Regions from separate parts of the Photobacterium kishitanii genome, predicted to be linked through region 1. Evidence: predicted binding sites of a transcription regulator. Region 1 holds the regulator's gene; each other region holds the start of a gene.
What was found. The regulator CRP, encoded in region 1, controls carbon source genes, mostly activating them, when cyclic AMP is high. The targets are predictions, from matches to a motif close to TGTGANNNNNNTCACA.

Region 1 (7,605 bases):
AAAAGTCTTTTTTGCCAACTCTGGCGCAGAAGCGAATGAAGCAGCATTAAAATTAGCCCGTCGTTATGCGGTTGATAATTTTAGTGCTGAGAAAAATCAAATTATTGCCTTCCATCACGGCTTTCATGGCCGAACATTTTTTACCGTTACTGTTGGTGGTCAAAGTAGTTATTCCGATGGCTTTGGACCTAAACCACAAGCAGTGACTCATATTCCTTATAATGATTTAGCTGCGATTGCTGAGTTAATTTCTGATAAAACCTGTGCCGTGATGATGGAGCCTTTGCAAGGTGAGGGCGGAGTTATTAGCCCAAGTCTGGAGTTTGTGCAGCGGGTACGTGAGTTGTGTGATCAACATCAGGCGCTGCTGATTTTTGATGAAGTCCAAACCGGAAATGGTCGTACTGGCGAGTTGTTTGCTTATCAATATTTAGGTATTACCCCTGATATTCTTACCACTGCTAAATCTTTAGGTGGCGGTTTTCCTGTGGCGGCAATGCTGACGACAACTGCACTCGGATCTCATTTAAATGTGGGTACTCATGGCTCGACCTATGGCGGTAACCCACTGGCCTGTGCTGTTGCTGAGGCGGTAATCAATGAAATCAGTCAACCAGCAGTATTAGCGGGGGTTAAACAGCGCGAGCAGTGGTTTCGTGAGGCATTGATACGAATTAATCGACGTTATCCTATTTTTAGTGAAATTCGAGGTAAAGGCTTATTACTGGGTGCGGTGCTAACCCCAGAGTGGCAGGGTCGAGCACGAGATATTTTGGTTGCAGCGGGCAATGAAGGCGTAATGGTCTTAGTCGCTGGCACCGATGTCGTACGTTTCACCCCTTCGTTAGTGATTGATAAAACCGATATTGATGAAGGAATGCTGCGTTTAGAAACTGCGATTGCGAAGTTATATCACGCTACGGCTTAATTGTGATGGGTTGCTTAGGTGATAAATAGCAACCTTGATACCAATTTATACCCAGGCAATGGCTGTTGTCATTGCCTGCATCAGGAGGAAATGTAATGCTCATTATTCGTCCTATTACTGCTGCTGATTATCCTGCGCTGATGCTATGTGCTGAAGCATCGGGTCATGGTTTTACCTCCCTACCTATTAATGAAACTATACTCCGTGCTCGAATTAACCATTCTCAAGCAAGCTTTAACGCGACAGTGACTTCACCCGGACAAGAAAGCTATTTATTGGTTGCTGTTGATAGTGTCAGTGGCCAAATAGTGGGTACTACCGCGATTGAGGCAACAGTGGGCCTTGATGCGCCTTTTTATAATTATCACTTAAGTACTGTCACCCATGCTTCACGCCGCTTAGGGGTACACAACACGGTGAAGGTACTGACGTTGGGGAGCCAATATACGGGAGAGACTGAACTCTGTAGTTTATTTTTATTACCTGAGTGGCGCCAAGGCATCAACGGCCGTTTATTGTCTAAATCACGATTTTTATTAATGGCTGAACATCGGCAACGGTTTGCTGAGATTGCGTTTGCTGAAATGCGTGGTGTGTCTGATGAACAGGGTAATTCTCCTTTTTGGCAATGGCTTAAAGACAGTTTCTTTTCGATTGATTTTACCTATGCTGATTATCTTACTGGGATTGGACGCAAAGGATTTATTGCTGATTTAATGCCGAAATTACCGATTTATGTCAATTTACTTAGTAAAGAAGCGCAAGCGGTGATAGGGCAAGTCCATGTCGATACTCGCCCAGCATTACAACTATTAGAACAAGAGGGATTTTGCTGTCGTGGTTATGTCGATATTTTTGACGCAGGTCCGAGTGTTGAATGTGATGTGCGTAATATAGAAACAGTTCGTCACTCGCAGCGGTGTCGAGTGAATATTGGCGAGCACTCGAGTGAGCAATATTATTTAGTCTCCAATTGTGAGTTAGCCGGGTTTCGAGCGGTAGCTGCACCGTTGGTGGTTGATTCACAAGGGCAAGTGACGATGACCGCAGATATTGCTACCGCACTTAATATCGCTATTGGTGATGAAGTCCGGTTAGTTGCATTATCATAATAAGGAGAGACGAATGAGCTTATGGATTAATAACCAATGGCTAGCAGGCGCTGGTGAGCAATTTCAATCACTCAATCCTTATGATGGTAGTGTGGTTTGGCAAGGTAAGGCCGCAACGACAGCGCAAGTTGAAGTCGCTGTTACTACCGCAGAAACTGCGTTTTTAACCTGGTGTAATACCACTCTTAGTGAGCGATTGGCAGTAATAGAATGCTTTGCTCAATTAGTGCAGCAACACCAGCCACAACTTGCTCGTACTATTGCTACTGAAACAGGTAAGCCGTTATGGGAAAGTACCACTGAGGTGGCAGCCATGATTGCTAAGGTAGCATTATCACTTCAGGCTTACCATGAGCGTACAGGTACGCGCCAACGGCAACAAGCTGATACAACCATGATTGTCCGCCATCGTCCTTTGGGCGTCATGGCGGTATTTGGACCCTATAACTTTCCAGCTCACTTACCTAACGGCCATATTATTCCGGCATTGCTGGCAGGGAATACAGTGGTGTTTAAACCGTCTGAACTTACGCCAAAAACGGCGCAACTGATGTGTGAGTTGTGGCAGCAGGCGGGTATCCCTGCTGGGGTGATTAATTTAGTGCAAGGGGGAAGTTCAACAGGAATGGCTTTAGCTGCGGCGGCAGGGGTTGCTGGAGTATTGTTTACTGGTAGTGCTCACACTGGACATTTATTGCATCAGCAATTTGCAGGGCAGCCTCAAAAAATGTTGGCTTTAGAAATGGGGGGTAATAATCCATTGGTTGTTGGCCCACAATATGGCGCAATTGATGCGGCAGTGTATACCATCATCCAGTCAGCTTTTTTAAGTGCGGGACAGCGCTGTACTTGTGCGCGGCGATTATATATAGCGGTAGGAAAAGCCGGTGATGAATTGTTAGCGCGGTTGGTGACAGTCGCGTCGCAATTGATAGTGGGGGATCCATTAGCAACACCGGCACCTTTTATGGGGCCATTGATATCAAATGTGGCTGCCGATCAAATTATTGTCAATCAGCAGCAATTAATAAACGCGGGTGGCGTTGCTTTGTTAGCCGCAACACGAGGGCAAGGTGCGTTAGTTACACCGGCTATTATTGATGTCAGTGCGATTACGGAGCTGATGGATGAAGAGTATTTTGGGCCGCTATTACAGGTCAGTCGTTACCATGATTTTACCCAAGCGGTGGTGAGTGCTAATCAAACGCGTTATGGACTCGCCGCAGGGTTAATATCAACCGATGTCCAACAATGGCGTTATTTTATTGACCATATTCGAGCTGGGATCGTTAATCGTAATCGGCCTTTAACTGGCGCCAGTGGTGATGCACCTTTTGGTGGGCCAGGTGCTTCAGGTAACCTGCGTCCAAGTGCTTATTATGCAGCAGATTACTGTGCTTACCCAATGGCATCTGTTGAAGGGGAACAATTACAATTACCGTCGCAATTAGCGCCAGGTGTGAGCTTGAACTAAGATCTATAAAGTGATTATGCTTTAAATTAAGCGGGTAGGTTATGGAATCGATTACGCAACTTTTTGATAGCTTGTGGCACGATTATAGTCAGCGATTATGCCCATCAGCGGTGCAAATACAGCGATTATTAACCGAAGATGTCGCATTATTAAATGATCATATCGCGTTACGTAGCTTTGGGTTACCTAAGTGTGGTTTAGCGGTTGTTGCTGCTCCGTTTATTGCGTTGGGTTATCAACCGCAAGCTAAATATCATTTCAGTGCTAAAAAGCTGTATGCCGAATATTTTGCTCACCAAAACCCTTTACTCCCCAAAGTCTTTATTAGTGAATTACAGTTAGGCGGCTGTTCGGCCGAATTGCAACTTGCAGTGCGCGGTTTATTAGATCAGGTCGATGATGATTATTTTCGCCAGCCTGATTTTGTTTATGGCGGTCGTCCATGGCAACTTGATTTTGCAACCTATCAATTTTTAGCGGCTGAAAGTGAGTATGCAGCTTGGGTTGCGGCGCACGGTTTTGGTGCTAATCATTTTACGGTAAGTATTAATCAGCTCGAGCAATTTACTTGTTTAGAAGAGGTAAACCATTTATTGCGTCATAACCAGTTTGTGATTAATCAGACAGGCGGAGACATAAAAGGTGATGCGACGGTAATGTTAGAGCAATCGGCAACGATGGCTGATGAGGTTGGGGTTAGTTTTCGAGATGGGGTTTATAAGATCCCTGGTGGATTTTACGAGTTTGCTAAACGCTATCCACAACCGAATGGTGAATTGTATAGCGGCTTTGTTACTGCCTCGGCGGATAAAATATTTGAAAGTACCAATAGTTAACTGAGTACTTGATAGTGAAAATGGCAGTAATAACAACAGCACTTAGTTACATCAGTGCTGTTATTGCTAGCTAGTTATCTAGTGGTGAACCCCAAACGCCTGATTCATCCGCTGGGCAGCGACGTAATCCTGTTTGTTGTTCAAGGTAGCAACGGCTATCGCTAAACCCTGTCATTTCAATGGTTGTGGGCTGGTTAGTTAACACCCCTGGTACGGTGGTGAAACTGTTAGTAGAAAAGCGTTCAATATCCATATTGACCATCATTGATTAAGAAATCCATTTGTAATCGAAATGTAGCATGAATGAATGTGATTACAAATTAAAATTTAACCGTAATACTAACTCCGTCAATGTTTGTTTTATGGTGCTATTTAGAGATAGTCGAGATCAAAAAAAACCGCAGGTATAAGCTGCGGTTTCATCGGCGATTAAGGTACGACTAATAATTAGCGTGTACCGTAAACCACGATTGTTTTGCCGTGAGCAGAAATAAGATTTTGCTCTTCAAGCATTTTTAAAATACGACCCACTGTTTCGCGAGAACAACCTACGATCTGGCCAATTTCTTGACGAGTGATCTTAATTTGCATGCCATCTGGGTGTGTCATTGCATCGGGTTGTTTTGCAAGATTAAGTAACGTCTGTGCAATACGACCTGTTACATCAAGGAATGCAAGATCACCTACTTTTTGACTTGTCACTTGTAAACGACATGCCATTTGAGCAGATAGACGCATTAGAATATCTGGATTAACTTGAATTAACTGACGGAATTTCTTAAATGAAATTTCTGCAACTTCACAAGGGCTTTTGGCACGAACCCAAGCTGTACGCTCTTGGTCTTCTTCGAACAAGCCGAGTTCACCAATAAAGTCACCCTGATTTAGGTAAGAAAGGATCATTTCCTTACCTTCTTCATCCTTGATTAATACAGCAACAGAACCCTTCACGATGTAATACAAAGTTTCTGCTTTTTCACCAGCGTGAATTAACGTGCTCTTTGATGGATATTTGTGAATGTGACAATGGGAAAGAAACCACTCTAAAGTTGGATCTGTCTGCGGTTTACCTGGAACCATATTACTAACTTCCTCTGCATATGTTGCCCAACAATATGTTCTGTGAAGATAACTCAACAAAACTGTTTGCTGGCGGGGTTATTCACTCAGCTGCTGGGCTGCAAGCTAACTTGAACTTGTTAAGATTGTATCCTTTTTTTAGGGTTTTTTCTTGATATTGATCTAGCTGACTCGCTCATTTATGAGAGATAAGTGTGCACATGATCACATCGTTGTGAGTTAGTCACCAAAAGCATAGTTTTAATGTGGGTTTGTTAGTTAATTTGGGTGGTTTAAATATGCAACGTAATTAGCATTAGCCGGAATAAATAGCGTTTACATTGATGAGATTATCAACAAAAATAGAGTTAATATCTGAATAATATAGCCAAAGGAGATAGAGATGCAGTCACGAGTAAAGTGGGTTGAAAATATGACTTTTGTTGGTCAGTCATCATCAGGCCATAGTGTTGTTTTAGATGGTAATGGTGGTGATAAAGCACCAAGTCCGATGGAATTAGTGTTAATGGCCGCTGGTGGTTGTAGCTCGGTTGATGTTGTGAGTGGATTACAAGATTTACAACAGCAGATCACTGGCTGTGAAGTGAATATCTCTGCTGAGCGTCGTGAGCAAGCGCCACGTATTTTTACTCATGCAAATTTACACTTCGTGGTTAGTGGCCATGATTTAGCGCCTCAATTAGTCAGTAAAGTGGTTGCTGACTCACTCGAAAAATATTGCTCAGTGTGTTTAATGTTAGGTAAAGGGGTCGAGCTGAGCCACAGCTATGAGATTGTTGTGGCGTAAACACTATCATTATTAACGGTTACTGATACTAGTGACCGTTAATTACGCAAGTAACGATTAGCCGATCTGGCCATTTTCAATCAGTTGTTCAAGTAAAGGCCGCATAATTAGCTCCATCGCAAAGCTCATTTTGCCACCTGGAACAACCAGAGTATTATGGCGTGACATAAATGAACCTTGAATCATTGCTAATAAATGCGGAAAGTCGACATTCTTTAAGCCACGAAAGCGGATCACCACAAAGCTTTCATCTAAACTTGGAATTCCTTTGGCACTGACAGGATTTGAGGTATCAACAGTTGGTACCCGTTGAAAGTTAATATGAGTACGAGAAAATTGCGGCGTGATGTAATTAAGATAGTCATCCATTGAGCGCACAATTGATTCCATTACTGCTTCACGAGAATGGCCCCGATCACGGGTGTCGCGAATAATTTTTTGAATCCATTCTAAGTTAACAATCGGTACCATGCCGATAAGTAGATCAACATGTTGAGCCACATTGATATCGCCATCAACCACCCCCCCATGTAGACCTTCATAAAACAACACATCCGTATTTTCAGCCAATTGTTGCCACGGGGTAAAAGTACCTGGCATTTGATTATAAGGTACGGCTTCATCAAAGGTATGCAGATAACGGCGAAACTTGCCGCTACCATCTTGAGAGTATTGTTTGAAAAAGTGAGCTAATTGTTCAAAGTCATTGGCTTCTGCACCAAAGTAGCTGATATGACGACCTTGTTCTTTCGCTTTGCGGATTTCACAATCCATTTCAGGGCGAGTAAAGCGGTGGAAGCTATCACCCTCTAGCCATGCAGCGTTGATGTCCATCATATTAAACATCTTGCGAAAGGCTTCAGATGTTGTGGTCGTTCCAGCACCTGATGAACCAGTGACTGCAATAATAGGGTGTTTTACCGACATAACTCACCTTGTTGTGATTACTACATGTTAATAACAAAAAAAGAACAATAATAAATGTTACTACAGCTTTGCGTAAATGTCGGTTTTAAGTGATAAAAGTGCTGGCGAGGGCGAATTTTTATAATGATAAATATTGTTTTTTTTTACATTTGATTACGAAGCTTAATATCGACGGACTCATGTAATTCAGAGAAAACAATAACCGCATCACCAGTTTGCAGTTGCCGGCGAACATAAGCGACCTTATCGCTAAGGCTGATTTCTACTTCGCCATAATCAGTACCTTCGCGCAAAATAAATTGTTCGATGAGATTGGTTAGGGTTTCAGGGGCGATGTCTTGCCAAGGAATAATCATTACAACTTCTTAAATGATTAATAAAACAATAGCTGTAGTATATTCTTAAATTGGATTGAAACAAACTCAGTCATTATAAGCTGATGTTGATTGGTGTTGCGTTAA
Region 2 (7,605 bases), 1.5 Mb from region 1:
CCATTCCGACCGATAACGCTTTAAGCGACGTTTCTTTTTTTTCTACCTGTTCAATCAAAAAATTGAGATGAATAGTCAACACATCAAACTCATCATCATTGGTACTAACTGGCAGCTTGACCCCTTTTTCACCTAAAATAACCCGATTCATACCATGATTCACACGGGCTAACTTTTTTAGAATCACAATCGCAAATAAGGAAGCACCAGCCAGCATAAGAATAACCGGAACCGCAATACCTGAAAGTAACATCGGAATAACTGTCTGCCGATAAGAACGCATAAATTCCGGATTAATTCTTATTACTAGCTCCATCCCCAAAGGTAATGTCACGACTTGTGATAGCTGGCTAGTTTTACCGCGACCAAAAATAAATGATGCCGCTGGGTACATAGCTGGATCATCAGTGATCTGTTTTATCGGCTGTACAACATAACTAAATGTAGAATTGTTTTTTTTACGTTGCGCTATTGTTTTATACAATCCAGAAGTATCACCTTTATTCACCATCATCGTGAACAAATTGGCTTCATTCACCAAATCACGCTTCAATTGCTGATGATAAAACGTTTCAGAACTAACGACTACCTGATTAATAAATAGAATAAATATAAAAGCGACACAGGTAATAAAATACATCAACACTTTAAAAATGGTTGATCGCGACAGGTTTTCAGACCCGGCGTAAGACATAACCAGCCCCTCGAACGGTATGAATTAAACTTGGCTCACCTTCTTGTTCTAATTTTTTACGTAAATTAGCAATATGAACATCAATGACATTGGTCTTCGGATCGAAATGGTAACTCCAAACAGATTCAAACAGGCTCATGCGAGAAACCACATTTTCAACATGTTCCATTAAATATTGTAATAACAAGAATTCCTTTTGTTGTAAATTAATCAGTCGAGAGCCACGCCATACACGATGCGATTTAATATCTAGTCGTAGATCATCATAACTATATTCGGACGAAACAGTAGCAATAGATTGGTTCCGTTTAACCAGAATTTTTGCGCGTGCAACTAGTTCAGCTAATGCAAACGGTTTAGTCAGATAGTCATCACTTCCCGCGGTTAACCCTACAACACGATCTTCGACACTGTCCATCGCACTTAATATAAGTACTGGAGTTTGATTTTCAGTGGCTCTTAGTGCCGCTAAAACTTTTAAGCCATCTAATTGCGGTAACATTCGATCTAAAACAATCAACTGATATTCACAACTGGTTGCCATCATTAATCCTTGATGACCATCTTCAGCTTCATCAACCACAAACCCATGCTCTCGTAATCCTCGAGCAACAAATTCACGGGTTGTAAGATCATCTTCAATTACTAATATTTTCATTTAATGTCCAGACTTAGCCTATCACTCTTTAACGCTATTCAGCTCAATTACGATGATTATACACAGTCCACAGATGTTTTTTGAGATAAAAAAAACGGCCTACCAAAGGTAGACCGTTGACGCGACCATAGGGGGAAGTTATGAAATCGCGAATTCTGTATTTTGCTTAATCAATGATGCTTAAAGTGCTTTCATTTGGTTAGCAATAATTTCAGCTTGTGGACCAATAATAACTTGAAGGTTATTTGAGCCTACGTTTACAACACCTTTAGCGCCTAACTGTTTAAGTTTAGCATCATTGATGATTGAGCGGTCAACAATACCTAGGCGAAGACGAGTAATACAAGCAGAGATATCAGTTAGATTATCTTTACCACCTAGTGCTTCTAGGTATTGTAGTGCCAAATCAACTTTGCTATCTGAACCTGGGTTTGAATCTTCTTCAGGTGCATCTTCACGGCCAGGTGTTTTAAGATTAAATATCTTAATTGCACCAACAAAGATCACGAAGTAAATCACACCAACCACTAGACCCATTGGAATAATTTCCCATGAATTATGTGCTGCTGGAGCATTGTAGTTCAGAACATAGTCAATCAAGCCTGATGAGAAGCTAAACGCCATGTGAATGTTAAGCATTGATGCAACAACAATACTAATACCCATCAAAATAGCATGTACTAGGTACAAGCCAGGTGCTAGGAACATAAACATGAATTCGATTGGTTCAGTGATACCAGTTAGGAATGCAGTTAATGCTACACTCAATAACATACCACCAACAACTTTCTTGTTCTCTTTCTTCGCTGTTACATAGAATGCTAATGCAGCACTTGGTAGACCAAACATTACAACTGGGAAGAAACCACTTAGGATACGTCCTGCAGATGGGTCACCCGCAAAGAAACGTGAGATTTCACCCGTAACAATTTGACCAGTAGCAGGATCGGTATAGTTACCAAACACAAACCAAACCATACTGTTAAGAATGTGGTGCAAACCAAGTGGAATCAATAGACGGTTAGCAACACCGTATACAAACTCACCAGGTATACCACTAGTAAGAATCCACTTACCTAAATGGTTGATAGCATCTTGAACTGGAGGCCATACAAGGCTAAATGCGAACGCAAGAACCAGTGCAACTAAACCTGTGATGATAGGAACAAAACGCTTACCACCAAAGAAGCCAAGGAACTCTGGCAATTTGATTGAATGGAAACGGTTGTATAATAGACCAGCACACACACCAATAATAATACCGCCAGCCACACCTGGGTCGACATCGGCATTAAGCGTCTTCATTGCAGCCATCATAATGAAGTAACCAACTGCGGCTGCAATTGCTGCTGCTGCTGAGTTATCTTTCGAGAAACCACCGGCAACACCCATTGCAAAGAGTAGTGCTAGGTTTGTGAAAACTGCCTGACCACCTGCCGCAATAAAAGGTATATTTAATAGATCGGGTTGTCCAATACGCAATAAAATACCAGCAATAGGCAGTACTGCGATCGGAAACATTATCGCGTTTCCGAGCTTTTGGAAATGTCCAAGAATACTCATTCCCTTCTCCATGTCATCACATCAAAATTAATAAACAACATATGTCGTTTAAGCATGTGTTAACCATACAGTAGTTAGCTAAACTTAGTTTAAGCTAAACATTAAGTTTTCTTAATGTTTGCTCCATTTCGCGTGACAGCCTTCACAGATTAAGAAAGATTACAAGAACACACCCAAAAAAATTACAAAATTCACATTACAGCAACCGTTTGTTTTGTGAACTTTATGCGCACGATTTATTATCTCACTGTTGAATAAATAAGAAAGATGAACCTTACCTGACAAATAAGCATAGAATGTGTTACTCAACGATATTCTTAATGACATTCAGTATGATTTATGCGAAAAAGACTCTCGTTTAAAAAAATGTCAATTTTATGACAGTTGCATTTTTTTTTATGGCTTACTTAACAATTATATAATGATAAGATTGAACCTTCTCCATGATGACTTTTATATCTAAAAAACTACCTAACTTTATTGCATTAGCTTTATTTGCATTATTGCTCTTTATCGCTATTCATATTTTTCCTGTACCGGTCTTAACTACGCCTGTAAGTAATGCGGCAGGCATATCATTTGCTTTATTAACTGATAGTGCGGGTAGTCCATTTTTCCTTATTACCGCAGCGTTACTATGCCTTATACCTGTATTTCTGCGATTACCGAAAAAAACCATCACAAAGGTATGGATTCAATTTGGTATTCTACTCGTATTAAGTTTCGTTACTAAAACGGTATTGAAACATGAAACAGCCATTCCTCGTCCTTATACTTACGAACTGCAATACTTACACCTAGTCGATTCGCCAACAGATTTCTATGCTTTAGATTCAGTAGCTAAAGATAATGTAGTAAAACAAGCAGGAGCATATGTTAGTCCTTGGCGCTTACGTAGCTGGGAAGGAGAAACAAACTACTCTTTCCCATCGGGTCACACGATTTTTGCTGCTATTTGTGTACTGTTCTGGGGTGGTTTCTTTATTCGTAGAGGTAATTATCTTGCTGCAGGTGGATTAATTATTTGGGCAACAGGTGTCGGCATTAGCCGTTTATGGCTAGGTATGCACTTCCCTTCAGATGTAATGGGATCCATACTCTCAGCAGCAGTACTTTATTTCTTTATCCCTGAATGGGACGAGCATGCAAAGAAAAAAAAGAAATAACCTAACACCATAACAGTTGCTAAAAAGGCTCATCGCATTATGCCATGAGCCTTTTTTTATAGATTAAAAATGAGATTATATTTAACTAGCGACAGGTGTATGCTCATATTCAACAACAAGCTGATTACCAACATAGGTTACCTTTTTAATCTCACCATCAAATATAAAAGTATTTTTAACGATAGAGTGAGTAAATGTACCCTTCTGCACTGCTTCACGTAATGAGGGAAGTATTAACACCGGATCAATATTCAAAATACCACAAAAGTCATTAACAAACTGATGTTGAATAATAGTCCCCCCTCGCAGAATGTCTGAAAACTCAAGTTGCGTTAACCCTAGCTTTTTAGCCATTTCTATTTGAGTAATACGCATTTTTGCTTTGTAACTCATCCATGTATCGTGCAAAACTCGACGATCATTTTCAGTATATGCCATTTTCTTTCCTAAGACGCTTTCAACGTATTGAATAAACCCAACGTTACTCATCCTACTGCGCTAGCGTGAATTTAAACGAATTGATTATATTCATCCATAAATTTGCTGTAAGAATGTGTGTATCGCAATTCATACAACTAATACAGTCATAGCAATTTCATACTTTATTACAAGTTATTTATTGTTGAATTGAGTATTACATCTATAATGCCCACTTATCATAAGGATAGTTAGTATAAAAATGATACATCGTTGGTTATATTTTATTGTGCATAGTGTGCTGATCATAACTGTATTAACCAATGCAGCGTATGCGCACACCACAAAAATAACACCAACATCGGCATCACATTGCAGCAGTATGGAAAGTAGTAGTTGTTGTGAGAACACAACGACTGTAATTAATACTCTTACTGCTAATTGCAACGATGACTGCAATGGTAATGATTGTTCATCACAACATCACCATCAACCAGCCCTGTTATCTAGCTTTAGTTTTCAATCATTCCGTAGTACAGAAGTACTAATGAATGCGTTATGCCAACCTCCTCGCGATTACCATGAACCATTACTAAAACCACCGATGGCGTAAGGGCTATTTCAACATTAAGCACCTTACTTACATCATCTACTTTGCACCCATTACATTATTAATGTGCAAACTTATTATTTTAGGAATGTCATCATGATCATCAAACGCACTCTATTAGCTTGTACTCTTTTTATTTCAGCAACGGCGACAGCAGCAACGACCCCTATCATCAAAGGTACTAATTACCTATCGCCATATTGTGGCTGTTGTAAAGAGTGGGTAACGCATATGAAAGATAATGGTTTTGAGTTAGAAAACGTTTACCAAGAAAACCTCACCCCTACTAAAATTAAACTAGGTGTCTTGCCTGAATATGCTTCTTGTCATACCGCGCAAATTGAAGGTTACACTTTTGAAGGCCATATTCCAGCAGCTGACATCAAACGATTTTTAGCCAACAAGCCAACACGTATGAAAGGACTTGCTGTAGGTGGTATGCCAATGGGATCCCCTGGTATGGAGTACGGCGATCAAAAAGACAGTTACAGTGTGGTCGCTTTTGATGACAAAGGCCGTACTATGGTGTGGGCACGACATAATTAATCGTCCTTATCCTTTTCGTTAATCAAATAAAAAGCCCGTTGATTTAGTTTCAACTCGAAAGAGAAAAACTTATCAACGGGCCTCTTTATTTAACGGCCTTACTTAAATAACGCCCTATTTGGATCGTCATTATCTGCCCATAATGGATCTAATTCGCGTTTTTCAAAATAAATTTGTAAACCATTAAAATAAGTAAACGCAGTGAGCTCTGAATCTTTACCAAAATGTTCAAAAAACACCTCTTCATGATCAGCTAACTCTACCAATGTTTGAATACCACGCTCTAATGCCCACTGAATTGCATACGGTGAAATAATAGTACGGTACAACATCAATTGTTTAATATCGGTAAGTGCAACCTTACGCTGTTCTTGCATCAATCGTCGTGATGGTTGTGCATTAGCTTGCTCTTCTGCCAATAATGCGCGTAAGCTAGCAAGGCTCGACTCTCGCTCTGCAGGCGAATAACCATAAGTCGTTTTACAAAAGCGTAAGGCATAAGTCATTTTATCGCGCCCGACTAGTTCAATCACCTGCTCAAGATAAGGCTGTGGAATGGCATATAAAGCTGCTAACTGAGTTACTGCATGATTTAAACTGGTATAAATAATACCATCATATTCAAACTGGTATGTCGTCGTCACATCATAGCAAGGTAGCCCATCAATATTAATTGGCCAGCCAGCATAATTGACTCGCTCTTTGGCTATCTCAAACATTTTCCAGCCGCTCATACGAAATCCTTCTAATGCTTTACCATCCATTTCAGAAGACTCGAGTTCCTCTTTGGTCCAGTTAACACCAATTTGTAAATGCTTATGGTATTTCTTATGCAGTTGTTGTTTTACTTTGTCACGTAGCAAATCTAAACTGCTTACTTTTATGGCATTGGCAAAAGAAAAACACTCCTGACAACACGGCAGCATAATCGGCAACGTTTGATTATCATAATTTGGAACAGCCATAAATGCATGACTGTCAAAATACGGCTCACCACAGAACCAACAGGTATGACGATAGTCAAAAGGCACATCAATATTATGGTATGAAGAAATCATTTATCTGCTATTTATGATTGAAAGTACGTTGAGTATTATGCAAAGACTAGCGTTCAACAACAAGATGATTATTTGTCACGAAGATTATTGACCATTTTATCTAAGAATCGTTGAAACAATGCAATCTCATCTGAGCTAATATTGCTTGGTTACCAAAATTGAGAATCTTTAATGTAGCTCATTGGCACATAACATCAATTCACAATAATATTAATGTTATATCCGTCGGAATCTTGGTTTTATTTGCTTGCTAGTGGCGGTATTTTACATACACTCGCGCGACATTTATTTTGTTCGTGAACTTTACATGAAAAACATTCTGGTTAGCTCAATGTTAGCCTCAACATTGCTATTAAGCGGCTGTGTTACTTTTCCAACTCCTGAGTCTAATCAAGTCGATGTGATTTGGGATGATGTAAAAGCAATAGAAAATTGTCAACGTTTAGGTATCGTATATGGCTCTGAAGGCCATTTTTATGATTACTGGTTCCATGCTGATAAAGATATGGTTTGGGGTACATTAAACCAAATGCGTAGTAAAGCAGCTCAATTAGGTGGTGATACGATCTATCTCTACCAATCACTTGATTTCTCAAGCTCGGTTACCATGTTTGCTAATGCATATTTGTGTAACAACACTGTAATACCAAGTGAACCTACAACTAATAAACTGCCATAAAAAATGTAGATCGTTATTGGTAATAAAGTAAAATTTAGGGCCGTTATTTTTAATAATGGCTACCCTAAAACTCTTGACGTTATAAAGTTTCCTCATGACCTAATAACCGAAAATCCCAACGCTCCACTTCCTGACTCTCAAGGCGAGCTATTACCTTACATTTCCAGCTTTCTGACAATTTACATTGTTGTTTTAACATCAAAAGTTTATTCTG
Region 3 (7,605 bases), 1.3 Mb from region 1:
TACTCTATAGCTATTTTTAGCCATAATATCACCATTGCCTTCACTTAATCATTCAGCATAATTTGCTTATTACGGTTAAAAAATAATCACCACTTATGTGGTGCGAAATATAATCATAATTACGAAATGAATTATTTGTAGTTATTATTTTTTCTTTATTATTTATTGTTTAATAATGATTTTCTTCTTTTGTGATTAGATATCATATCTCTGTTTATTACGGGGATTGATCTTTTGTCATGAATTAAGTGTCTGATTGCCATAATTGGATGTTTAACTATCATTTTAGGGCCAGAATAACGCATAATTGTTTGTGAATTAACCTTTTGTTGTGGTTTGTAGCAATGAATAGGGCATTGCTTACAACTGGGTTTATTTTCACCATAAGGACATCGGTCGAGACGTTGTTTGACGTAGGCTCTAAATTGCTCACAGTTAGTACAACGCTGAAATTTATTCGTATTGATTTGGTGATGGTTTAAACAATAAAGGTCGATCATTGCAGTTATGGTATCAAATTCAGTATTAAGCTTACCAAATAGGTGAAAATCAGTGTCTTTATCCATGTTTTATGATCACTATTAGTAAAAGGAATTATTCTAACGCTTATAAAGATGCATTTTAAATAAAACTTTCAAAAAATAACAAATAATGAAGATAAAGATGAAATATTTTAGCAATAAGTGTTGATAATGTTATTAAAGTGAAAAATTTAATGATTAAACACAAGAAACATGCCGAGATAGCTTGATTTCATGGGAGTTGAGCAGTAGTATCCACGCCTCGATTTTTATGGTGGTGTATATGAGCAGATTTGAGTGCCTTGAAAGAATTGTCGACGAATATCGCAAAAAAGTTCGTGACGCAGAGTTTAACCGTCAGAACGATAGCGAAGTTGCTAAAGTTCTAGTTTTACTAGTCGGTAACTCAATGTTCAGTCTGGCTGATGAATTTGCTGATTGGGTTAATCGTGGCGGTGATCGTAGCTATGGCGGTAAGTTTTTTGTTTCTAAGCAACTAATGACGTTGTTAGAGCCTGTAACTTTCCGTGGCGTAACGGTTCGTCGTGATTCGATTAAACTATTCAGAATTTCATAACCTGAGTGGCTTCCAATCGTTATTCAATGACTCTCCGATAGAAAAATTGAAAAACAGATTTTTGATCTAGCTATCAGCGTGGTCAATAAAAAGGGGATGCTGCGGCATCCCTTTTTTGTTGATTAATGTAAATCATATTATTTACCTTTCTCCCTCCAGTATTCTGCTTTACCTGCTTTACCTGCTTTACCTGCTTTACCTGCTTTACCTCTTTCCTGTTTCTCTTGTTTTTACTGATAATCCTTGAGTCTCTATATAAAATTATGGTCAACTAACGCCAAATTAGAGATCACTAGAAAAGGTAATTCATGGACGCTGAATTTTGGCATAGCCGTTGGGCTGAAGATCGCATTGGTTTTCACTTAACTGACGTTAATCCGTTATTAGTGAAATATTGGCCGCAGGTTAACGCTCAGAGTGATGAGCGAGTGCTAGTGCCTATGTGCGGTAAGTCAGAAGATTTAGTTTGGCTAGCAGCACATCATAGCGATGTTGTTGGCATCGAGTTAAGTGATATTGCAGTGAAAGCCTTCTTTGCAGAGAATCTCTATACGCCATTAGTGACAGGGATTGGTTGTGAGCATGTATATTCTTTTGATGAGATCACTATTTATCAAGGTGATTACTTTACTGTTCCGGTAGCACCTGTTGATGTGGTGTATGATCGTGCAGCATTGATAGCGATGCCACAGTCAATGCGTGAACGTTACGTTGAACGTTTATTGAGTTTAATCAAACCCGGTGGACGAATTTTATTAGTCACGCTGGATTATCCTCAAGCACAAATGGACGGACCTCCATTCTCTGTACCTAAGGCTGAAGTCAGCGCTTTATTTAGTGGCTGCAAAATTACCCATTTAGAGCGTGATGAGGCAGATGAAACCCATCCTCGCCGTCAACGTGGTGTTGAGCGCTTTGCTGAAGAAGTATGGTTAATCGAAGTGTAATTTGATTTAAGACTGCTATATGAAGAATAAAGGCGTCATGATGACGCCTTTATGGTCTCTATTGCGCTGCTAAGGCTATAGAATCACTTTAATGTCAGCAGCAGTAGCAATAGCATCAGTTATTGCATTATCGATGTTATCACGGCGTGTGAGCGCTACGCCAAGACGACGACGGCCATTGATTTCAGGCTTACCAAATAATCTAACTTGTGTTTGTGGACGAGATAGCGCGGCGGTAAGGTTATCAAAACGAATATTAGTAGATACACCTTCTGCAAGAATAACGGCAGAAGCCGACGCACCATATTGAGTGATCTGCTCAATAGGCATGCCTAAAAATGCACGTACATGGAGTGCAAATTCAGATAACTCTTGCGATATTAATGTGACCATACCTGTATCGTGTGGGCGAGGGGATACTTCACTAAATAGCACTGTATCGCCTTTAACGAACAGCTCAACACCGAACAAGCCATAACCGCCCAATTCGTTTACAACCTTCTGAGCAACGTTCTCTGCTGCTTTTAGGGCAGCAGCAGACATTTGTTGTGGCTGCCATGACTCACGGTAGTCGCCATCTTCCTGTCGATGTCCAATTGGGGCACAAAAATGCACACCATCAACAGCACGTACTGTTAGTAACGTAATTTCGTAGTCAAAATCAACAAAGCCTTCCACAATGACACGTCCCGCGCCTGCGCGTCCGCCTTCTTGTGCATACTGCCATGCAGATTTAATATCAGTGGCGGTTTTAATGACACTTTGACCTTTACCTGATGAACTCATGATTGGCTTAACCACACATGGCATACCAATACGATGCACAGAAGCTTCAAAATCAGCATATTGATCTGAAAATTCGTAAGGGGAGGTTGGAATAGCTAACGTTTCAGCGGCTAGACGACGAATACCTTCACGGTTCATGGTTAATTTAGTCGCGTTAGCGGTTGGGACAATATTTACCCCTTGGTTCTCAAGTTCAACCAATGTATCTGTTGCAATTGCTTCAATTTCAGGAACAACAAAATGGGGCTTTTCAAGCGCAATAATGCGTTTAAGTGCATCGCCATCTAACATATCAATAACGTGGCTACGATGCGCAACTTGCATCGCTGGCGCATTCTCATAACGATCAACGGCAATTACTTCAAGGCCAAGACGCTGACACTCAATAGCAACTTCTTTACCCAGTTCACCAGAACCAAGCAGTAATACACGGGTTGCATCAGAACAAGTAGCTGTACCAAACATTGATATTCCTTACGATTTGTCATTAAAGGTGAAATCTGAAATTAATAATACCTTATTTTTACGTTTGCGCAATCGTTTGCTTTCGACCTGATTAATGGATAACCATAACCGAAGACAAAAAAAACCGCTTATGATAAGCGGTTTTTAAAATGGTTATTTTTTGCGATTTTCCCAATGGGTAATAAACGCGACGGAAAGAATAATAATAGCTGCACCCAGCCAGAGTCGTCCAGGAGGAGCCCAGCCAAAGACCAGCCAGCCACCTAATACGTTTAGTGGTAACTTCGCATGATCAAAGGGTTGTACAAAAGACGCGTCAGCGACAGCATAAGCTTTTGCAATCGCCCATTGCGCTAAGCCCGTTAGTAAGCCTGCTAGAATTAATAGCCACCAGCTAAAACTCACTGTTGGCATTGTAAAATCAGGCGCCGCTAAAATAAGATTAAATGGTGTCATTAAAATGAGTAGGTACATCACGATAGTCGTCGGTGATTCATTACTGGACTGTTTTTTCACCATTAATGAATAGGCCGCCCAGAAAAATGCGGCGCCGACAGGCAATAGTGTCGCGATATTAAAATTTTCAGACCATGGTTCAAGAATAATCATGGCACCAGCAAACCCTGCTAACGTTGCAAACCAACGCGCCTTACCGACCGTTTCTTTTAAAATTAGACCTGAACCAATAGTGGCAAATAGTGGTGAAATCATGAGTAGGGCAATGCCTTGCCAAATTGGTACCGGATAGGCCAGTGCCCATAGCCATAATTGAATACCAATAACCGCTAAAAACACGCGTAAGCAGTGTAACCAAAAGTGATTTGTTTTAAGCGAGTGGCGAATACCCATAGTACGTAACCAAGGTAACATCGCGATTAGAGCAATGAAATATTGGATCAAAGCTACAGAGGTTGAGGGAACATGCATTTTGATACTAAGGTACTGAGCTAAACTGTTTACGATAGCAAACGCGAGCCCTGCAGTGAGCATCCATGCAGCGCCTTGCAAAGGATTATGTGTTTGAGACATTGTCATTGGCTTCTAATAATAGGTGGCGAGATAATACGCTTTTGATGTTTGATAGCCAACATTGATCAATATTAGGTAATAAAAAACCGCCAGTAAGGCGGTCTTTTTAGATTATTTAAATCAATTGGTGACTTAATAAGCAACGTACGTTAATTGCACATCAGGATTAAGTGCTTCAAGTAATGCTTGTGTGCGTGCTAGTTGACTAATTTTGCTGTCAGCACTTTCTACTAATGCCGCTTCAACGATTTCAGATAGCGGATAATTAGACATATTCATATTAATCAATGCAACTTGCAGCGGAGGTAGACTAGGGTTGAAGGCTGCATTTTCTGCATACATCCCCTCAAAAATACGACCATCTTGTGCTTTTAATGCAACACCGCTGAAGTTTTTCGAGTAAGGCGCATGTGAGCGGTTAGCGGCCTTACAAGCACAAGCAGCTAGCTCTGAATCTTCTTCGATACTAATACCATTATCAATGTCACTTAATAAGCCATCTTTAATGCCTAAATCAAGTGGACCAAATGAATCGGGTAAGTATTGTTGTAATGTCATTGGCTGACGTTGCGGCAGTTGAATTATCATATCGTTAGCTGATGTTAATTCATTCATAAACTGACGACAGTGACCACACGGACTGTAATTGATGGTGACATCTTTAATGCCAACTTCACCTTTGATCCATGCATGGCTAATAGCTGATTGCTCGGCATGAATAGTACAACCCATGCTAGCGTTCTCAAATTCCATATTCGCACCAAAGTAAAGGCGACCAGATGCGCCACGCACAATCGCGCCGACATAGAAATTGGAAATAGGTACAACAGCATAAGATGCAGCAATAGGAAGGAGAGCCAAGCGAAGTTCAGTATCAGTCATCTGAGTAGTTGATAATAAAAGTTCGAATTGCTCAGGACTAATGGTTGAGTCGAAATCTGAAGCTTCAATAATAGGCTTTAAAGCTGACGCCAATTCAGCAGGTAATAAGCTTAATGCTTTTATAACACGTGCGTACATTGGGTGTTACTCCTTCATTGTTGATGGCAAAACATTCTATGTGAATCACAAGGTATTGGAAGTGATCTTGGTCACATTGTTGGTTTTGATGTTGCACCTATTACATTGTTGGGAGTGGCGTCACACTTGTTTCTGCAATTTTGCAGATAATATTTCAATAACTTAGTGAAAATTAATCAAATTGATTGCTTTTCATACATTGCTGTTAGGTGTGTCCAAATAGGCGTAAAAGCAAAGGGAACATCAGCGGTGCTAATAGGGTCGTCATAATGCCGCAAATAACCAATGCTAATGAACTAAACGCCCCTTCTTGATAGTCTTCCTCAACGGCTTTGGCTGTGCCTAATGCATGTGAAACCGTACCAATCGACAAACCTTTTGCTAAAGGATGTTTAACACGAAATAATTTCATGATTGGATAACCTAATACGGCACCAAATAAGCCAACAATAATAACCATTGCAGATGTAATTGCAGGAATACCACCAATTTGCTGTGAAGCCGCCATCGCTAGTGGCGTTGTGATTGATTTCGGTAAAATACTTGCTGCGAGTTGGGCATCGGCGCCCATTGAAAAAGCAATAGCAGTACCAAATGTCATCGACAATACACTACCAACAAAACACGAAGTTAAGATCGTCTTCCATTTGCTGCGAATAAGCCCAATTTGTTGGTATAAAGGAAAGGCTAATGCAACAACAGCAGGACCTAACAAATAGTTAATCACTTCATTTTGGGCAAAATAGGTTTGATAAGGTACAGTGAACCATTTAAGTGCCACGATCATCACAATAAGCGTGATCAAAAGGGGGTTAAAAAAGGGATTTTTGATTTTCATTGCTAAATAGCGTGCGGAATAAAAGCACACTAAGGTTGCTACTAGCCATATCATGACTCTTTCTCCTTATGGTGTACCGCTAAGCCAATAACAATTAATACGATAATGGTACTACCTAGGGTGCTTGCAAAAATGATCGCAGCGTTGTTTTCAATGACACCTAAATAGTTCATCAAGCCAACACCGACGGGGACAAATAGCAACGCCATATGTTTTATTAATAGATTACAGGTACTTTCAACCCACTCAGCCCGACAAATGCCTGTGACAAGACTGATAAAAAGGATAAATAAACCGATAATACTGCCTGGAATCGGTAATCCAGAAAAGTGTTGAATGCCTTGTCCTAAAAAGAAACAAATCATAACGATGGCAAATGAGCGTATATAATTCATGGATATTACAACTTTTAAATATTTAATTCATCATACAAATAAGTATGATAAATGTCACACTAATTTTTCACGATTAATGAACTATATTTGTTTCTGTTGATAAAACAAGCATCAATGTTATTGGGTTGTCATAATCCAATAACTAATCAGTAGTGTAAATGTAATGATTACTACCGTTGTGATGATGGCGTAATTTATGTTAATCACTTGAAGCAAAGGCTTTTTTGATTTGTTTTTAACTAGAGCAGGCCATGATGGAGGGGATTTAAGTGGTGTCGTTTCATTGCGAACTGCAGTGGTATTAGGTAAAGACACTCGAAAGCCATAACTTGGAATAATATAGATAGGTATCGCCATCTTTCCATTGCGGAGTAATTTTTTAGACAGTGATAGCAATAAAACATTTAGATCATAATGATGATCACAGCTTTCTTCGTAGGCGTTAGGGGAGGTAAAGGTATAACGATATATCGATTCAGTGCTAACCACTTCACCTGCGAGGTAACACAGTGAGGCTAAAAAACGGGACTCATCAGCCGTTAATAGTGTTTGTTGATTATCATGCCAGTTAAGTAGTCTATTTTCAGGAATAAAATCAATCCCTTCAAACCGATAACATTTTACTGCTGTTTTGGTTGTCATTAGATCACCCACTTGTAAACGCTTCGAACACAACATCATTCGATAGCATTAAGTGTTGACGGAATTACGACAATCATCAAATAACGGGTCTTATTAATAATAAAAAAGCCCATCACAGGATCACTATGACGAGCTTATGCGTATTCAAAAGTCATAACATAATGAATTACATCAATTTATTAATGTAGTCATATAACGACTTCATGATCTTCATTTTGTGTTCATTTGACTGGCAATCTAGCGCGACAGCTTCAAAGTTTTCCATATATTTGGTCATGTTTTCTTCAAAGAAATCTTGACAGTGGTGCTTCCAACGTTGCTGTTCTTGATAAGTTAACGTTAATGGATAATTACGTGCGCGATAGCGGAACAATAACGGCTTAAT
Region 4 (7,605 bases), on a different contig from region 1:
CAAAACAAACCATATTTTATAAAAAGGTGACGTATATCAAAAATATCATCGTGTTTGGGATAAATTATATAGCATCTTCTCTTTTCCAGCTTTACAAGCAGAATAACCTTGTTGCCAACCTTTATTAAAACGCATTGAAGTGTCATTTAAAGTCAGATCTTGGTTATAGCGATGTCCTGCTACTTTTGCTTTCGCAAGTGCTGACTCGCAACCTTGATTATAGCCATAATGATAAATACTGTTGTATTCAATATTATTGATATATTTATCGGGTAAAAAACGAATATCGCCATCATCAGTGTGCGTACAGCCGACAATTAACAGTGCTGCACCACTAATTAATATCATTCTTTGTTGCATGCTATCTCCTTTCACCATGCTTTATGTCACTTCTATTAGTCTAGCAATAAATCTTACTATGCACTGAAAATAAGCCACTTCTTGAATCTACAGCAAAAAAAAACCGCCAACATTACTGCTGACGGTTTACTCATTATCCTTAACGGTTAAGGATCTTGTGATTCAGGTTTTGGCAAATAATGCTCAGGTTTTAACCCTAAGAATTCAGGTAACAATGTACCTACAGATATCGATGACCATGTACCGGTTAGCACACCAATAAACATCGCAATAGAGAAACCTTGCAGTGATGAGCCACCTAATAACCATAATGAACTGATTGTCATCAACGTCGTACCCGATGTCACCATCGTACGTGAGAACGTTGCAATGATCGCTTCATTATTAGTTGCTTCAATATCTTGCTTTGGTTTCGCAATCAGAAGTTCACGAATACGGTCAGCGATAACAATCGAGTCGTTCAATGAGTAACCTAAAATAGCCAGAATAGCCGCTAGTACCGTTAGGTTAAACTCCATTTGAGTCATAGCAAAGAAACCCACAGCTAAAATAACATCGTGCATTAGTGCAAGTAGCGCACCAGCAGCAAGACGCCATTCAAAGCGGTAACTTAGATAACCTAAGATACAAAGCATAGTAACAAGTAATGCTAAACCACCTTGAGATGCCATTTCAGCACCCACTTGTGGTCCTACAATGCTAGTGTTTAACACTTGGACTTGGGCATGTAACGGATCAAGTACTTGAGTAATTTCTGGGTAAGTCTCACCTTTAGCTGGTACTGAATAGCGTAGAATCCAACGACCAGGTTCATCAGCTGCAATTACAACAACATCTTGTTTAAAGCCAGCATCCATCAATGGTTCAATTTCACTGCTCGTAATTTGGCTGTTCATCTGTACTTCACTAACAACGCCGCCAGTGAAATCAAGACCCCAGTTTAAACCACGAATACAAATGAAGCTGATCGAGATAACCATTAGCGCAATTGACACAATACCGGTCATATAACGCAATTTAGTTAAGTGTGTAATAATCCAATTTTTCATTGCGTTAAACCCTTACATCTCGACGAGAATCACGACCCCAGACCAAGTTAATAATGGCGCGGGAAGTAAATATACCAGTGAACATACTGGTTAGAAGACCTAGACCTAACGTCAATGCAAAGCCTTGAATTGGACCATTACCGATAGAGTACAGAACCACTGCTGTGATCATTGTGGTAAAGTTCGCATCGAAAATTGTACCAAATGCGCTACTGAAACCACGATCAATCGCTTGAGCAAAACTGCGACCATCTCGAACCATATCGCGAATACGCTCAAAAATAAGCACGTTGGTATCAACAGCCATACCAACGGTTAATACCAGACCAGCAATACCCGGTAAAGTTAATACCGCTCCAGGAATCAAGGCAAGTAAACCGAATAGCATAATCATGTTAGTGATCAACGCAATGTTTGCCACCCAACCAAGGCGGCGGTACCACAATGCCATAAATAGCAATGTCACACCTAAACCTAATGCTAGAGCAGCAAAACCATTTTTAATGTTTTCAGCACCCAATGTTGGACCAATGGTACGCTCTTCAACAATCGTTACTGGCGCGGTTAATGAACCCGCACGTAGTAATAACGCTAATTGTTGTGCATCAGCAAGTGAACCAGCACCCGTAATACGGAAGCGGCTACCTAACTGAGTTTGAATAGTAGCAACACTAATGATCTTGTTAGTTTGTACTGTCTGACCTTTGGCATTACGCGTATATTCACTGTAAGACGTTGCCATTGGTTGGCCCACGTTATTACGTGAGAACTCTGACATCATGCTGCCACCAGCACTATCCAAAGTAATATTAACTTCTGGCGTACCCATTTCACCCATGCTCGCACGTGCATCGATAATATGATCACCGGTTAATACTGGTTTCCGGCTTACACGTACAGGACGACCTTCTTTGTCGTCAATAATCATTGTACTACCAGTACCTTCTTGCTTAACCGCATAGAAAGCAAGGCTAGCTGTTGCACCAATAACGTTCTTCGCTGCCGCAGGATCTTGTACACCTGGAAGCTCGATACGAATACGGTTTTCACCTTGACGCTGTACAGATGCTTCGGTAATACCTAATTGCTCAATACGACCACGCATAGTTTGCAAGTTCTGCTGTACTGTTAAGTTACGCAGATTAGTTTGCTCATCTTCACGCATAGACAAGACTAAGTTATCGCCTTGACCATTCTTCGCTTGCCATTGTGGGTATTGAGTACGAATGTATGTACGTACTTTATCATTCGCAGCTTCACTTGGAAGACGCACAAGAACTTGATTATTATTGGTCAATTCTGAGCGTGCAGCACGAATATCTTGTTTACGAAAATCAATACGAAGATCGTCAGTCAGCTGCTGTGCATGCTGCTTGTAAACTTCTTTCATATCGACATCAAGCAAGAATTGCACACCACCACGTAAATCAAGACCCAACTTAATAGGTTCAAAACCTAGGCCTAATAACCACTTCGGTGCAGCAGGTTCTAATGCTAACGTTAAACGACTTTCATTATGAATAATGCTGTTTAGCGCTTCTTTAGTATTAGTTTGCTCTTTGGTTGAATTAACGACCACAATAGTACGAGTTGGCTGCTGTTCAATAGTTTTGGCTTCAATGCCATTTTCTTTTAGAACACGTTGAATCTCAAAAGGTGTTGGCATTGAGCCGCCTTTCGCACTGATTTGTACTGCTGCATTTTCGCCATACCAAGTTGGGATCGCACTAAGCAACATAATCGAGACTGTCACAATTAACACAACATATTTCCATGCTGAGTAATGATTCAGAATCTGTTTATTATTCTTTTTTCTCATTATTTTAAGCCATATATCTAGCAACAAGCTCATCTTGTTGCGACCGATAACACATCAGCAATTATTATTAATTTTTATCTTTTATATAGACAAACAACCGTTTGTTATCATATTCACAGCCGATAACAGTTAGTATTAATAATAGTTATTGATAGATTTAATACATAAATTAATAGAACGTTTTATGTGTTGATGAAAGCAACATCACTAAGTAAAGCACACCATGCCATAAATGACATAAACGCTAGTAATGTCTTACGCGGTAACGAACGGACGTTCGTAATGTGAATAGAGTAGATTAGATTCTTTCCAGCCGGATACACGCGATGATGTGGATTTTATCGTTAATATCCAATCACTTTGTGGGCTAAGAGGTTCTGCATACCCAATAGTAAGTATAGGTATAGGAGGTAAAGGTAATTCAAACGCCAATTCAAATGTTGGCGGTATATCATCAGCATTATGATAAAAACTACTCAAAGACCGAGTAGATATATTAATGATATTTTTTAAATTAAGGGCTTCTGAACGGTGATGTTTACCACTGTGTAACGGAAATTTAATATTGGTTGGTGCAGGAAAGTTCCACACTAACTTAGTGTTATAAAACGACACCGGCAAGCCATTGGTACTGACATATCGATCAGTGGGATGCTTTTGAGTAGGAGCTTGTTCGCTCTGATGCTGTTGCGTTGAGGCATGATCTGTTATTGCTGTTAGTGTAACAGCAGTAACGTTAAGCATCGGTGTTTCAATAACATCAGTATATACAGGATTGGTCTGAGTGAAGTCCGCATGTGACGATGCCGAAGCAAATGAACTTGCTCCTAAACATAGTACTAATAACACAATACGAAACACAGCTGACAACATTAGACTTAACTAAACCAATCCATAAAATAAAAGTGAGTGTTATGATAATTGGCAACACAAGTTGTTACAAGCGATTAATCTCGAATAATTAATCCTATTGATAAACCTCACTCATTTGAACAAAACACATACAACTGCTAACCATTTACGCAATAATGCAGTCTGTTATGATGTTACATATTGCTCACAATTAAAACCAAGGAAGTATTAACTATGACTGCAAACGTTGCTTTTTTAGGGCTCGGGACGATGGGCTATTCGATGGCTGGACACCTTGCTAAAGCTGGCTATCACGTTACGGTTTATAACCGTACCCAAGCAAAAGCAGACGCTTGGACAAAAGAATATAATGGTGAGAGTGCTCTTACTCCTTGTGATGCAGTGAAAGAAGCAGATATTGTTTTCACTTGTGTCGGTAATGATGACGATGTACGTGAAATTTATAAAGGCCAACAAGGTATTTTAGTAACAGCTAAACCTGGTGCTATTTTAGTCGATCATACTACAGCCTCTGCTGATGTGGCACGAGAAATTGCTGATGCAGCACATGCTATTGGTTGTGACTTTTTAGATGCGCCAGTATCAGGCGGCGAAGCCGGTGCTATTAATGGTTGTTTAACCGTAATGGTCGGTGGTAATGAAGCTGTTTTTAATAAAGCCAAACAGGCTATAGCAAGCTATGCCAAAGCAACGACTTTAATGGGTGAAACGGGTTACGGTCAAATAACTAAAATGGCCAACCAGTTATGTATCGCTGGTGTATTACAAGGGTTATCAGAAGCAATTACTCTCGCCAAAGCCGCAGGGCTTGATATTCACACCATGACAGAAGTATTAAAACATGGTGCAGCAGGATCATGGCAATTAGAAAATCGCGCCCAGACTATGGACGCAAACTTATTTGATTTTGGGTTTGCCGTTGATTGGATGCGTAAAGATCTCGCGATTTGTTTCGATGCTGCTGACAAACTTAATGTGGAGCTACCATTGGCAAAACAAGTTGATTCACAATATGAAAAATTACAGCAACGCGGATTTAATCGAGCAGATACATCAGTATTAATTAAACAATTTGATAAATAATCAGCATTAAAATATCACTCAAATAAAAACAGATAGTGTTAGAAACAACGAAGCCGTTGTAAGATTTCTTACAACGGCTTCGTGACTCAATGGTTAAATTGCTTGTTTATTCCATTATAACGTAACAAAAATGCCCGCTAAGGTCGCACTCATTAAGTTAGCTAATGTTGCCGCCATCACAGCTTTAAAACCGAGTCGTGCAACATCACTACGACGCTCAGGTGCCATCACACCAATTGAACCAATTTGAATCGCAATTGAACCAATATTGGCAAAACCACATAAGGCAAACGTGATAATCACTTGTGTATGAGCAGATAAAGTCTGTTTAACTGAAGCAAAATCCATAAAAGCAACAAATTCATTTAAAATTAGTTTTTCACCAATGAAAGTACCTGCAGCCATCATTTCATTCGCCGGAACCCCAACAACAAAGGCCAATGGTGAGAAAATATAGCCTAAAATAAGCTGCATACTTAATGGGGTGGTCGCAAACCATTGTGATAACGACTCCATTCCCATGGTCGATGTTAAACTTGCTAGGCCATAACCGACCTGCTCTAGTCCTGCATTAGCCATCGCAATCACACTAACAAATGCAATTAACATCGTACCAATAGCAACAGAGACTTTCATACCATTCATTGCACCAGCGGCTAATGCATCAATGGCATTACTGTGTTCACTAGTTGCCATTTCAATCTCAACCTGCTCTTCTGGCGTTTCTTGCTCTGGCACTAAAATTTTAGCCATTAACAAACCACCAGGAGCCGCCATAAAACTAGCTGCAATCAAAAACTTAAGATCGACACCGAGACCCGCATAACCACCCAATACTGAACCAGCAACAGACGCCATACCACATGTCATTACCACAAACAGCTCAGAACGGGTCATTTTGGCTAAAAAAGGACGAATAAGTAATGGTGATTCACCCTGCGACAAGAATATATTACCCGTAGCAACTAATGATTCTGCGCGGCTCGTACCTAATAGCTTTTGGATACCACCACCAAGAACTTTAATTACCCACTGCATAATACCGAAATAATATAGTAACGAAATTAATGCACTAATAAAGATCACTAATGGCAATACTCGAATAGCAAATACAAAGCCACTTTTTTGAATATTGGCTAAATCACCAAATACAAACTTTATACCTACATCGGCAAAGCTCAACAAACCAGCAACACCGTCGCTCATTGCACCAAGCATTTTCTGTCCAAGAGGAATGTACAACACTAAGGCTGCAAAACTTGCTTGTAGCACTAAAGCACCAATCACGGTACGCCAATTGATCGCTTTGCGATTATCTGAAAGTAAAATTGCGCATAAAACCAGTATTGCAATACCGGCCAAACTAATTAACAACTGCATTATTTCGTCCTGCTGTGTTTATAAATGGGTGTCGAATAATGAAGGTATTGATTGTGTTGCGGCATCGGAAAAACATTTGCTGAAGACTCAACAAAAGATGGGGATTACGCAAATATGCGTAAACAACTAAAAGAGTGTTCGTCCAATGGTACAACATACAAGTCACCTAAATTAACAAGCTAGTTAATGCCGGTCCAACTCCGTGGGTCGTTCACATATCCTAGTGACAGCTTGTAATAAGGTGGCTGAACGTAATTGTTCTGGCCGAGGCGGGAGTATATAGAGATCTTGATCACATTAAAAATTTAGCATAGTGTTTTTTTACATTTACACATAATTAGCATAAATAATATGCGAAATAATGATATTTAGTATTGCTTGGTAAGATTTTTTGTACAAAAAAGCCCAGTTATCTATTTGAATAACTAGGCTTACTTATTAACATACCACTGACAAATATTCGTATATAACAAAAATATATTATTGGCCGTTATTTTGTTAATGCGTTGTTTAACCACTCATCGAATGCAGTTTTAGGCATCGCACCATTTAACATGTCGACCATTTTACCGCCTTTAAATACCATAATGGTTGGAATGCTACGAATACGATATTGTCCAGCAAGTGCCTGTTGAGCTTCAGTATCAATCTTAACGAAACGAGCTGCGCCATCACGTTCATTAGCAACATCAGCAAAGATTGGTGCAAAACCAACACATGGGCTACACCACGGGGCCCAAAAATCAACAACAACAGGTTTGTCACCATTAATTAAATTAGCGAAGTTATCAGCAGTACCTTCGATTGGCATACCATCAAGTAGCTTTTCTTTACAAGTACCACATGTTGCTTCGTCATTAACACGATCAAGAGGTAAGCGGTTCATTGCTTTACAATGTGGGCAGCGAGTTGTCATGGTTGTCATAATGAATTTCCAGATCTAATTCTAAATTAATTATATTTAATCTATCCCCTTCTTTATCAAAACAAAAGAAGTTTTAACTGATTAAGCTGATAGGAAAAACCTATGAATAGACATCG

Region 2: a site for CRP is predicted at 3,047-3,062, ahead of nagE (N-acetylglucosamine-specific PTS transporter subunit IIBC). Genes of this name have one in related genera too.
Region 3: a site for CRP is predicted at 5,406-5,421, ahead of cdd (cytidine deaminase). Genes of this name have one in related genera too.
Region 4: a site for CRP is predicted at 6,846-6,861, ahead of PPBDW_RS17995 (NupC/NupG family nucleoside CNT transporter). Genes of this name have one in related genera too.

What each region holds. Positions count from the first base shown of each region.
Region 1 covers NZ_LN794352.1:302,015-309,619, forward strand. The annotation lists gene PPBDW_RS01590 (aspartate aminotransferase family protein) at 1-928, shown strand, start outside; gene astA (arginine N-succinyltransferase) at 1,024-2,040, shown strand; gene astD (succinylglutamate-semialdehyde dehydrogenase) at 2,054-3,514, shown strand; gene PPBDW_RS01605 (DUF1338 domain-containing protein) at 3,556-4,350, shown strand; gene PPBDW_RS01610 (hypothetical protein) at 4,421-4,615, opposite strand; gene crp (cAMP-activated global transcriptional regulator CRP) at 4,798-5,430, opposite strand; gene PPBDW_RS01620 (OsmC family protein) at 5,813-6,217, shown strand; gene PPBDW_RS01625 (phosphoribulokinase) at 6,275-7,144, opposite strand; gene PPBDW_RS01630 (YheU family protein) at 7,288-7,500, opposite strand; gene PPBDW_RS01635 (hydrolase) at 7,567-7,605, opposite strand, start outside.
Region 2 covers NZ_LN794352.1:1,769,334-1,776,938, forward strand. The annotation lists gene PPBDW_RS08355 (sensor histidine kinase) at 1-694, opposite strand, end outside; gene PPBDW_RS08360 (winged helix-turn-helix domain-containing protein) at 675-1,352, opposite strand; gene nagE (N-acetylglucosamine-specific PTS transporter subunit IIBC) at 1,533-2,915, opposite strand; gene PPBDW_RS08370 (phosphatase PAP2 family protein) at 3,359-4,081, shown strand; gene PPBDW_RS08375 (helix-turn-helix domain-containing protein) at 4,163-4,519, opposite strand; gene PPBDW_RS08380 (hypothetical protein) at 4,797-5,111, shown strand; gene PPBDW_RS08385 (DUF411 domain-containing protein) at 5,205-5,654, shown strand; gene PPBDW_RS08390 (hypothetical protein) at 5,753-6,712, opposite strand; gene PPBDW_RS08395 (DUF4156 domain-containing protein) at 7,020-7,391, shown strand; gene PPBDW_RS08400 (MOSC domain-containing protein) at 7,471-7,605, opposite strand, start outside.
Region 3 covers NZ_LN794352.1:1,579,043-1,586,647, forward strand. The annotation lists gene PPBDW_RS07450 (nitrous oxide-stimulated promoter family protein) at 159-566, opposite strand; gene PPBDW_RS07455 (hypothetical protein) at 805-1,098, shown strand; gene PPBDW_RS07460 (thiopurine S-methyltransferase) at 1,407-2,045, shown strand; gene purT (formate-dependent phosphoribosylglycinamide formyltransferase) at 2,121-3,296, opposite strand; gene PPBDW_RS07470 (DMT family transporter) at 3,450-4,325, opposite strand; gene cdd (cytidine deaminase) at 4,458-5,345, opposite strand; gene PPBDW_RS07480 (CidB/LrgB family autolysis modulator) at 5,551-6,237, opposite strand; gene PPBDW_RS07485 (CidA/LrgA family protein) at 6,234-6,578, opposite strand; gene PPBDW_RS07490 (hypothetical protein) at 6,696-7,220, opposite strand; gene sbcB (exodeoxyribonuclease I) at 7,387-7,605, opposite strand, start outside.
Region 4 covers NZ_LN794353.1:594,284-601,888, forward strand. The annotation lists gene PPBDW_RS17970 (hypothetical protein) at 46-360, opposite strand; gene secF (protein translocase subunit SecF) at 507-1,409, opposite strand; gene secD (protein translocase subunit SecD) at 1,414-3,228, opposite strand; gene PPBDW_RS17985 (hypothetical protein) at 3,484-4,101, opposite strand; gene PPBDW_RS17990 (NAD(P)-dependent oxidoreductase) at 4,315-5,184, shown strand; gene PPBDW_RS17995 (NupC/NupG family nucleoside CNT transporter) at 5,299-6,564, opposite strand; gene trxC (thioredoxin TrxC) at 7,055-7,489, opposite strand.